Regions from separate parts of the Sinobaca sp. SA16-1 genome, predicted to be linked through region 1. Evidence: a T-box and tRNA genes for the amino acid it is inferred to sense, from the RefSeq annotation. Region 1 holds a T-box; the other holds one or more tRNA genes.
The links. The T-box of region 1 lies ahead of AC5W2J_RS09100 (valine--tRNA ligase). A T-box ahead of a tRNA ligase gene usually reads a tRNA of that ligase, here a tRNA-Val.
Positions count from the first base shown of each region.

Region 2: it encodes a tRNA-Val, which carries the amino acid that the T-box ahead of AC5W2J_RS09100 (valine--tRNA ligase) is inferred to sense. The anticodon was not compared.

Region 1 is NZ_JCAKFL010000003.1:229,353-233,787, reverse strand. Features, by position in the region: gene AC5W2J_RS09100 (valine--tRNA ligase) at 1-2,366, opposite strand, end outside; T-box leader at 2,433-2,654, opposite strand; gene hemL (glutamate-1-semialdehyde 2,1-aminomutase) at 2,721-4,010, opposite strand; gene hemB (porphobilinogen synthase) at 4,125-4,435, opposite strand, start outside.
Region 2 is NZ_JCAKFL010000003.1:364,587-369,021, forward strand. Features, by position in the region: gene AC5W2J_RS09860 (hypothetical protein) at 1-294, shown strand, start outside; gene AC5W2J_RS09865 (hypothetical protein) at 409-717, shown strand; tRNA gene AC5W2J_RS09870 (tRNA-Val) at 1,864-1,939, opposite strand; gene AC5W2J_RS09875 (amidohydrolase) at 2,054-3,199, shown strand; gene AC5W2J_RS09880 (mechanosensitive ion channel family protein) at 3,302-4,435, shown strand, end outside.

The sequences.
Region 1 (4,435 bases):
CCTGTATTAATCGTAAGCTTTTCAGGGTTGCAGAAGCGCTCCAGATACTCCTGTCCGCGCAGCAGCTGCTGCAGTTCCTTCTCGGAAGCTGCATTAACGAGCAGTTCAATTTCCTTGCTCGGCGCTACATTCATTTCTGCACGTGTATTACGTACCGAGCGGATGATACGCTTGATCAGCTCCATATCCTCAACGGATTCGGAATCAGCCAGGTCTTGGTTTACAACAGGCCATGCCGCTACTGTGATGGAATCTCCCTGGTGAGGCAGGTGCTGCCAGATTTCTTCGGTAATAAATGGCATAATCGGGTGCAGCAGTCTCATCGTCTGATCGAGTACGTGGGCCAGCACCGAACGGGTCATTTGCTTTTGCTCGTCACTGTCTCCGTAAAGCGGCAGTTTTGCCATTTCAATATACCAGTCACATACATCTTCCCAGATAAAGTTATACAGCAGACGTCCAACTTCTCCAAACTCATATTGATCCATCAGCCTCGTTACGCTTTGAATCGTATCCTGCAGTCTTGTCAAGATCCAGCGGTCAGCCATTGTTTTTTCGCCTTCCAGGCTGATTTCTTCATAAGTCAATCCGTCCATATTCATCAGCGCAAAGCGGGAAGCGTTCCAGATTTTATTGGCAAAGTTCCAGTTGGCTTCTACCTTTTCCCACTGGAAACGCAGGTCGTTTCCGGGGGTTGTACCGGTAGCAAGGAAGAAACGCAGCGCATCGGCTCCGTACTTCTCAATGACGTCCATAGGATCAACACCATTGCCGAGTGACTTACTCATTTTCCTGCCTTCACTGTCCCGTACCAGTCCATGAATCAGCACATCTTCAAACGGACGCTGCCCTGTAAATTCAAGCCCCTGGAAAATCATCCGGGAAATCCAGAAAAAGATAATATCATATCCGGTTACGAGTGCATTAGTCGGGTAAAATCGTTTAAAATCTTCCGACTGCTCGTCAGGCCAGCCCATCGTGGAAAAAGGCCAAAGCGCTGAGCTGAACCATGTGTCCAGCACGTCTTCATCCTGTACCCAGTTTTCAGCGTCCGCCGGTTCTTCCATGCCGATATACATTTCGCCTGTTTCTTTATGGTACCAGGCAGGAATCCGATGGCCCCACCACAGCTGCCTCGAAATGCACCAGTCCCTGATGTTATCAAGCCAGTGCAGGTACGTTTTTTCAAAACGTTCCGGCACAAAATGTACTTTTTCTTCCTTCTGCTGCAGAGCAATCGCATTTTCAGCAAGCGGCTTCATATCTACGAACCACTGCGTGGATAAATACGGTTCTACAACGGCGCCGCTTCGTTCCGAATGCCCGACCGAATGCATATGGTCTTCCACTTTAAACAGCACGCCCTGCTCCTTAAGATCAGCTGTAATTTGACGGCGGCATTCAAAGCGGTCCAGCCCTTCATATTTCGCGGCGTTTTCATTCATTTTTCCAGACTCGTCCATGATAAGGACACGCTCCAGGTTATGCCTGTTGCCCATTTCAAAGTCATTGGGATCATGCGCCGGCGTAATCTTTACGGCACCGGATCCAAAATCCATTTCTACATAATCATCTGCAACAATCTCTATTTCCCGTCCTACAATAGGCAGCTCTACCTTTTTGCCGATCAGATGCGCATAGCGTTCGTCTTTCGGATGTACCGCGACTGCTGTATCGCCGAGCATCGTTTCCGGACGCGTGGTCGCAACTTCAATCGATCCACTGCCGTCCGCCAATGGATAGGCCATATGATAAAAAGAACCCTGCACGTCTTTGTAGATAACTTCTATATCTGAGAGAGCCGTCTTTGTATCCGGATCCCAGTTAATAATGTATTCCCCGCGGTAGATCAGCCCTTTATTATATAGCGTGACAAACACTTTACGAACCGCATCCGACAGGCCTTTGTCCAGGGTAAACCGCTCTCTGGAATAATCCAGGGACAGGCCGATTTTGGACCACTGCTCCCGGATAAAATCGGCATACTCTTCTTTCCATTCCCACGATTTCTCAAGAAACGCCTCCCGGCCCATTTCATACCGGTTCGTCCCTTCTTCTTTCAGCTTTCCTTCGACCTTAGCCTGCGTGGCAATTCCGGCATGATCCATGCCGGGAAGCCAGAGCATGTCATAGCCCTGCATCCGCTTCAAACGGGAAATAATATCCTGCAGGGTCGTATCCCAGGCATGACCTAAATGCAGCCTTCCGGTAACGTTAGGAGGCGGAATAACAATCGTGTACGGTTCTTTATCCCCACTGCCTTCGGCTTTGAAAAACTCCCCTTCCGTCCAATAGGGATACCATTTGGCTTCGGTCGCCTGTGGATCGTACTTGGTCGGCATATCGGTCTGGTTGATCTTATCCATTTTATCGTTCTCCTTTAGTAGAAAGTCAGCTTGCTTTTTGTGCAAATAAAAAAACTCTTTTCGTCTGCAAAGGACGAAAAGAGTTTACGCGGTACCACCTTTATTTGTGCCGCTGTCTGCCAGCGTCACACACTTAGGTATAACGGTACCTGCCGTCTCCTCCTACTTCATTTCAGAGGAAAAGCTCCGGGGCGACCTTCGGGATCCGCACAGGAAAGGCCTTTCAGCTGGGCTGCCTTCTCTCTGTACAAGCGCGTCATCCGTACTCTTCCCTATCTATGCTTTCTTATTTATGCTGTTTGGTATGCTTCTATTTTAAGCAGAGCCCTGCCTGTCAGTCAATGCAAATTACTTTTATTTTTTAATCACGGAAAAAGCTTTTTCGGCGGCTTTTACCGTGTTTTCAATATCTTCTTCTGTATGGGCAGTAGAAAGAAACATCCCTTCAAATTGAGAAGGAGGAAGGGAAACACCCTGGGCCATCATTTCTCTAAAGTATGCCGCAAACATTTCCAGGTCCGACGTTTTGGCCGTTTTAAAATCAACGACTTTTTCATCTGTGAAAAAGAAGCCAACCATTGATCCTGCTTTGTTAATATGATGAGGAATACCATGCTTTTGGGCCGCTTCATGCAGGCCGTCGGCCAGAAGTGTACCAAGACGGTCAAACGTCTCGTAGTCTTCCGGCTTCAGCTGGTTTAACGTTTCAAATCCGGCTGTCATCGCAAGCGGATTTCCTGACAGGGTACCAGCCTGATAAATCGGGCCGCTCGGCGCTATCTGTTCCATAATATCGCGCCTGCCGCCGTAAGCTGCTACAGGCAGTCCTCCGCCAATAACTTTCCCAAGACACGTTATGTCAGGCGTTACGTTATAAACACCCTGAGCGCAGTGATAGCCGACTCTGAAGCCTGTCATTACTTCATCGAAGATCAGCAGGCTGCCATGTTGGTTCGTAATGTCTCTGACGCCTTCCAAAAATCCTTCTTCCGGAAGCACCACACCCATATTGCCTGTGACCGGTTCCAATATAACGGCAGCAATTTCATCCCCGTATTCGTCGAATGCTTTTTGCAGACTGTCCAGATCATTGTACGGCACGGTCAACGTATTGGAGGCAACCGATTCCGGAACACCGGGACTATCCGGAAGGCCAAGCGTAGCAACACCGGAACCGGCTTTAATTAATAAAGAGTCTCCGTGCCCATGGTAACAGCCTTCCATTTTAAGAATCTTGTCACGTCCGGTAAAACCGCGGGCCAGGCGGAGAGCACTCATTGTTGCTTCCGTGCCGGAATTAACCATTCGAACGACTTCGATAGAAGGCACTCTATCAATAACGAGCTCGGCAAGTTTAATTTCCATCACGTGAGACGCACCAAAGCTTGTTCCTTTTTCGGTTACTGCCTTTAACTGCTCCACGACATGATCCTGGGCATGGCCTAAAATAAGCGGGCCCCATGACAAAACATAGTCGATGTATTCATTTCCATCCAGGTCGGTTATTTTGGAACCTTTTCCGCTCTGCATGTACACGGCAGGATGTCCCACCGAATTGTATGTACGAACAGGACTGTTTACACCGCCCGGCATTAACGGTTTTGCTTTTTCAAAAGCAGCTGTGGATTTTTCATAGGATTTCATCGCTGTCACTTCCCTTTTTATAATCTACTTTCAGGATAACAAATGCCGCTTTCACCTGCGACCTTTCTTTAATAAGGAAAAACTGCCTGCTGCAAGGCAGTCAGGCAGTAACTTCTAATACAGTTCTTCATCAATCCATTTTGCCACGTCTAATGCAAAATACGTAACAATCAGGTCAGCGCCCGCCCGTTTCATGCTGACAAGCTTTTCCATCACTACTGCTTTTTCATCAATCCATCCGTTTTGGGCTGCAGCTTTAAGCATCGCAAACTCCCCGGATACGTTGTAGGCTACTACAGGATAACCGGTGGCATCTTTCACTTCTCTCATGATATCAAGATAGGAAAGTGCCGGCTTTACAATCAGAAAATCAGCACCCTCTTCTACGTCGGAACGGGCTTCCCGCAGTGCTTCTTCACGGTTTG
Region 2 (4,435 bases), 140 kb from region 1:
CTAAGCGAGCAAAAGAAACAAACCATTAAAAGTTATATCACTAAGTCCCTTATCAAGCCGTCTGAATTAAGAGACAAAAAGAAAACGAAATTACCAAGAAAAACAGGTCAGGTAGAACGGTTCATAGCAGCGCAGTTAATAAAAAAAGACCTGGAATTGCCACAATGGTTACAGGAGTATAAAGGGATGGACGCTCAAAAGGTATCAAATGAAGAGTTCGGCATGTACACCATAGAGGAGTGGATAGAAGCGACCAACTATAAAAGCAAGGCGCAGCTTAGAGAAATTTCCTAAATGATCCGGCCTCTTTTTAATGAATATTTTTTTGACTGTAGAAGAATAAAAATAAAGGAAATTCCTCTTTTGGTGAAGAAATAGTATCTATCGCATGTATTAGGAGGGGTTTTTATGGAAGAGATAGAAATTGGATATGTATGGTTGAGCAAAACGCAGTTAGATTGCGATGGAGGGAAAATATTCATTCATGAAAGTGAGGAAGGTATAAAAGACTGGAAAGTCGAAATTTATCAAATTTCTAATCACTTCACTGAGGAATTATTAAACCGAGAGTCAATTCCTATCAAGGTTACTAATTCTAATTGGGAAGAATATACTGGATATGTGGATGTAGATGACATTGGTTATGGGGAAAGAATCAATATGTATCTAAATGTACATGAAAAATTGGAATTTAGAGATATAACTCCTAATGAATAAATTAAAAGCACTCTCCAGGCGAGGGTGTTTTTTTCGTTGCAATAAAATGATAGAGAATGATAGAAATTTTGCTATATATAGGAGCTATCCTGAGATATCGGAGCCCCTAAAGGAGTATGGTGAGATTTGTGAGGCCCTAAAGAGATAAGATGGCGAGAAATGCGAGGCCCTAAAAGACTCAAAGTCAACTCGTTATTCATTGGAAAACTACTAAGAAACCCTAATATAAAAAATGGTTAGATATATGGGCACATAATAGGGATCAAGACATTTCCGACTCCCTAAAAGGAGAAAAACGGACATTTCTTACATCCTAAAAGAATGTTAACAAATGATAATATAATATGGCTTTATAGCAGATAACCTGCAAAAACATGAAGTCTATTTTTAGCTACCTGTAAAAACCTATATTAGAATGCTGTTATAGAAGCCTATAAGCTCATTTGAAAATACTACAAATTACTACATGTGAGGTAAGAAGCCTGCAACGGCTGCAACGCTAAATTATCCACTTAGAGAATGTTAGAAAATGTGGGAATAGAAAACGTATAGGAAGGAGGATGACATGCAGCAAACTACTTAGAAAAACTTAGTGTTAATTAATACGCAGAGAGGAACTTGTCAAAACTTGACATTTCTTTTAATGGGAAAGAGCTTATAGTATATTGCGAACTACTTAACAAAACTCGACATATAACCCTATAAGAGGGTGAAGGATATATAGGGAGCTACCTGCTTAAACCTGCCATTCGTCCGTATAAGAGAAGGTGCCTCACAAAACCTCACTTAGCAGCATACAGGGTTATTACATAAGTTTGAGCCGATTCATAAGTTTACTCATGACTTTTTAAGTACTTATGAACGCTGGAAGTCTTGATGTATAAGGGAGGGGAGTGGTTATTACATAAGTTACATGATTTTTTTCATATCTTATGTGTTTGTACATATTATATAGAAGAAACAAGAAAGGAATAACGTGGGGTAGTTTTATAAATATGGAGTTGAAATGAGCCTTAAATGACCGCTTTTATAAAATTTTCCCCAGATTTTCCCCATTTACGTTGTACCAGTTTATATACCAGTAACTGTATTAGTTTTAGACATAAGAAAAAGCCCTCTATACGAAGGCTTGCAGTGTTTGTGTTATGGTGCCCCGTACTGGGCTCGAACCAGTGACCTCCACCCTGTCAAGGTGGCGCTCTCCCAGCTGAGCTAACGGAGCAGCTGGATAGATGAACCTTTATTAATTTACCTTGGACTGGCAGGGTTTGTCAATACAAAAAGCAAATATGCTATAATATTTAGTGAATCGAAGTACTTAGGAGGCAGGTTTTGGATGAATAAAGCATACATAGGAGCCTGTATCATGAATCAGAATGGTGTTTTCATCGAGCATGCTGTACTTCTTGTTAACGGCGCCCAAATTGAAGCAGTAACAGACGAAGATCACATACCAAAAGACTATAAACAGATAAACGTACGGGGAAAATATATTACTCCGGGTTTGATTGATGTGCATACCCATCTTGGCGTACACGAAGAAGGCATCGGACCGCAGGGTGCTGATTTTAATGAAACAAGCCAGGCCGTCACGCCTGCTGTGCGTGCAATCGATGGAATTCATCCGTTGGAGGAAGGCTTTGAGCTGGCACGCCGGTCTGGAGTAACTACCGTACAAATTCTCCCTGGAAGTGCCAATGTAATCGGCGGGGAAATGGTCATTGTGAAAACAAGCGGACGGATTGTCGATGAGATGGTGTTGATATCACCATCTGGTATGAAAGCAGCGTTTGGAGAAAATCCTAAACGTATACACTCCAAAAAGCCCTCCGGTCCGGTTACACGAATGGGAAATGCGGCGTTGTTTCGGGAAACCATGATAAAAGCGCAGAATTACAAGGATAAATGTAATAAAGACCCAAAAACGCCAAGAGACCTTGGTCTGGAACAGCTCGTTTCTTTACTGGAAAAGCGTATTCCACTCCGCGCTCATGCGCACCGGGCCGATGATATTGCTACTGTTGTCAGGCTTGCTGAAGAATTTGATCTCCGCTACACGATTGAACACTGCACGGAAGGTCATTTAATTGCTGAGTTTCTCGCCCGCCATCAGGTGACAGCATCGGTCGGCCCTACGATGTCCACGAAATCCAAAGCAGAGTTGTCCAATAAAAGCTGGGAAACACTGTCCGCTCTCGAAGAGAATGGGATCGATTACTGTATCACAACCGATCATCCGGTAGTCGGCATCGACCACCTGCTTACTTCGGCAATGATGGCGCATAAAGAGGGACTAAGTGAGGCAAAAGCTTTGTCTTCCATTACGTTGTTTGCTGCGAGGCATCTGGATATGGCAGAAACGAAAGGATCACTTGAAAAAGCCAAAGATGCAGACTTTGTTATATGGAGCCATCATCCTTTTAATGTACAAAGTCTGGTGGAGCAGACTTTTATAGAAGGAAAGCCGGTATATTCAAGATAGGACACACAAGCTTTTCAGATCTTTCATAGGAACACTAGAGAAACGTTGACCGATGTGTTAAGATTTGATTTATTCAACAGTAAAAACATCCGGAGGGTACCTATGATAGATTTTTGGATGAGAACGCAGGAGTTTTTCATAAACCTGCCCTGGATTGATATAGGATTTGCTATATTAATATTTTTTCTCATATTCTTTTTAAGACGATATTTAACCACATACATTTTCAGACTGCTGATTCGCATAGCCAAAAAAACGCCGACTGATGTGTTTACAAATGTAATTATTGCATTTGAAAAGCCGCTTCGGTTTTTCTTTGTCATACTCGGTTTGTATTTAGCGCTGCTTTCCCTTCCTATACAGGGGGAATACATGGGAATCGTTAACCGATTTTACCGTACAGCTATTATTATAGTAATGGGCTGGGGGCTTTTTAATTTCACGGCAGCTTCTTCTTCCATGTTCTATAAACTTTCCAGTAAAATGGACGACGGGGAAGACAGTATGCTTCTGCCGTTTCTCTCCCGCATCGTCCGCTTTGTAATATTGGCCCTTACGATTACCATTATCGCCCACGAATGGAATTATGACATTAACGGCCTGATTGCCGGTCTTGGCCTGGGCGGCCTCGCCTTTGCTCTTGCAGCCCAGGAAACGCTCAGTAATTTTCTCGGAGGTATTATTATCGTAACGGAACGTCCTTTTAAAAAAGGAGACTGGATTGCTTCTGCTACGGTGGAAGGGTTTGTAGAGGATATTAATTTCCGGAGCACAAAGATTCGAACCTTTGAAGATTCGCTCGTAATTGTTCCTAACAAAACCCTGGCCCATGAAGCTATTACCAACTGGTCGGAGATGGGAAAGCGTCAGATTACCTTTAATGTAGGCGTGAAGTACGGAACGCCGAGAGCAGACGTGCAGCGGGTAGTAGAACGTATAGAAGATACGCTTCGGGAAAATACCAAAATTGATAATGAACTTATTATCGTCCGCTTCAGCGAGTTTAACTCTTTTTCCCTTGATATTTTTGTGTACTTCTTTACGAAAGCGACGGGCTGGGTTGATTGGTTTGAAGCAAAAGAAGACATTAATTTTGAAGTGATGCAGATCTTGGAAGAAGAGGGCGTGGAGATCGCCTTTCCTTCCGAGTCGGTTTATATTGAAAATGCTTCTGCAGAGGCATGGCCTGATTCCATTAAGCAGGAAATTGCAGAAAAAACAAAGCAGGCAGAGCAT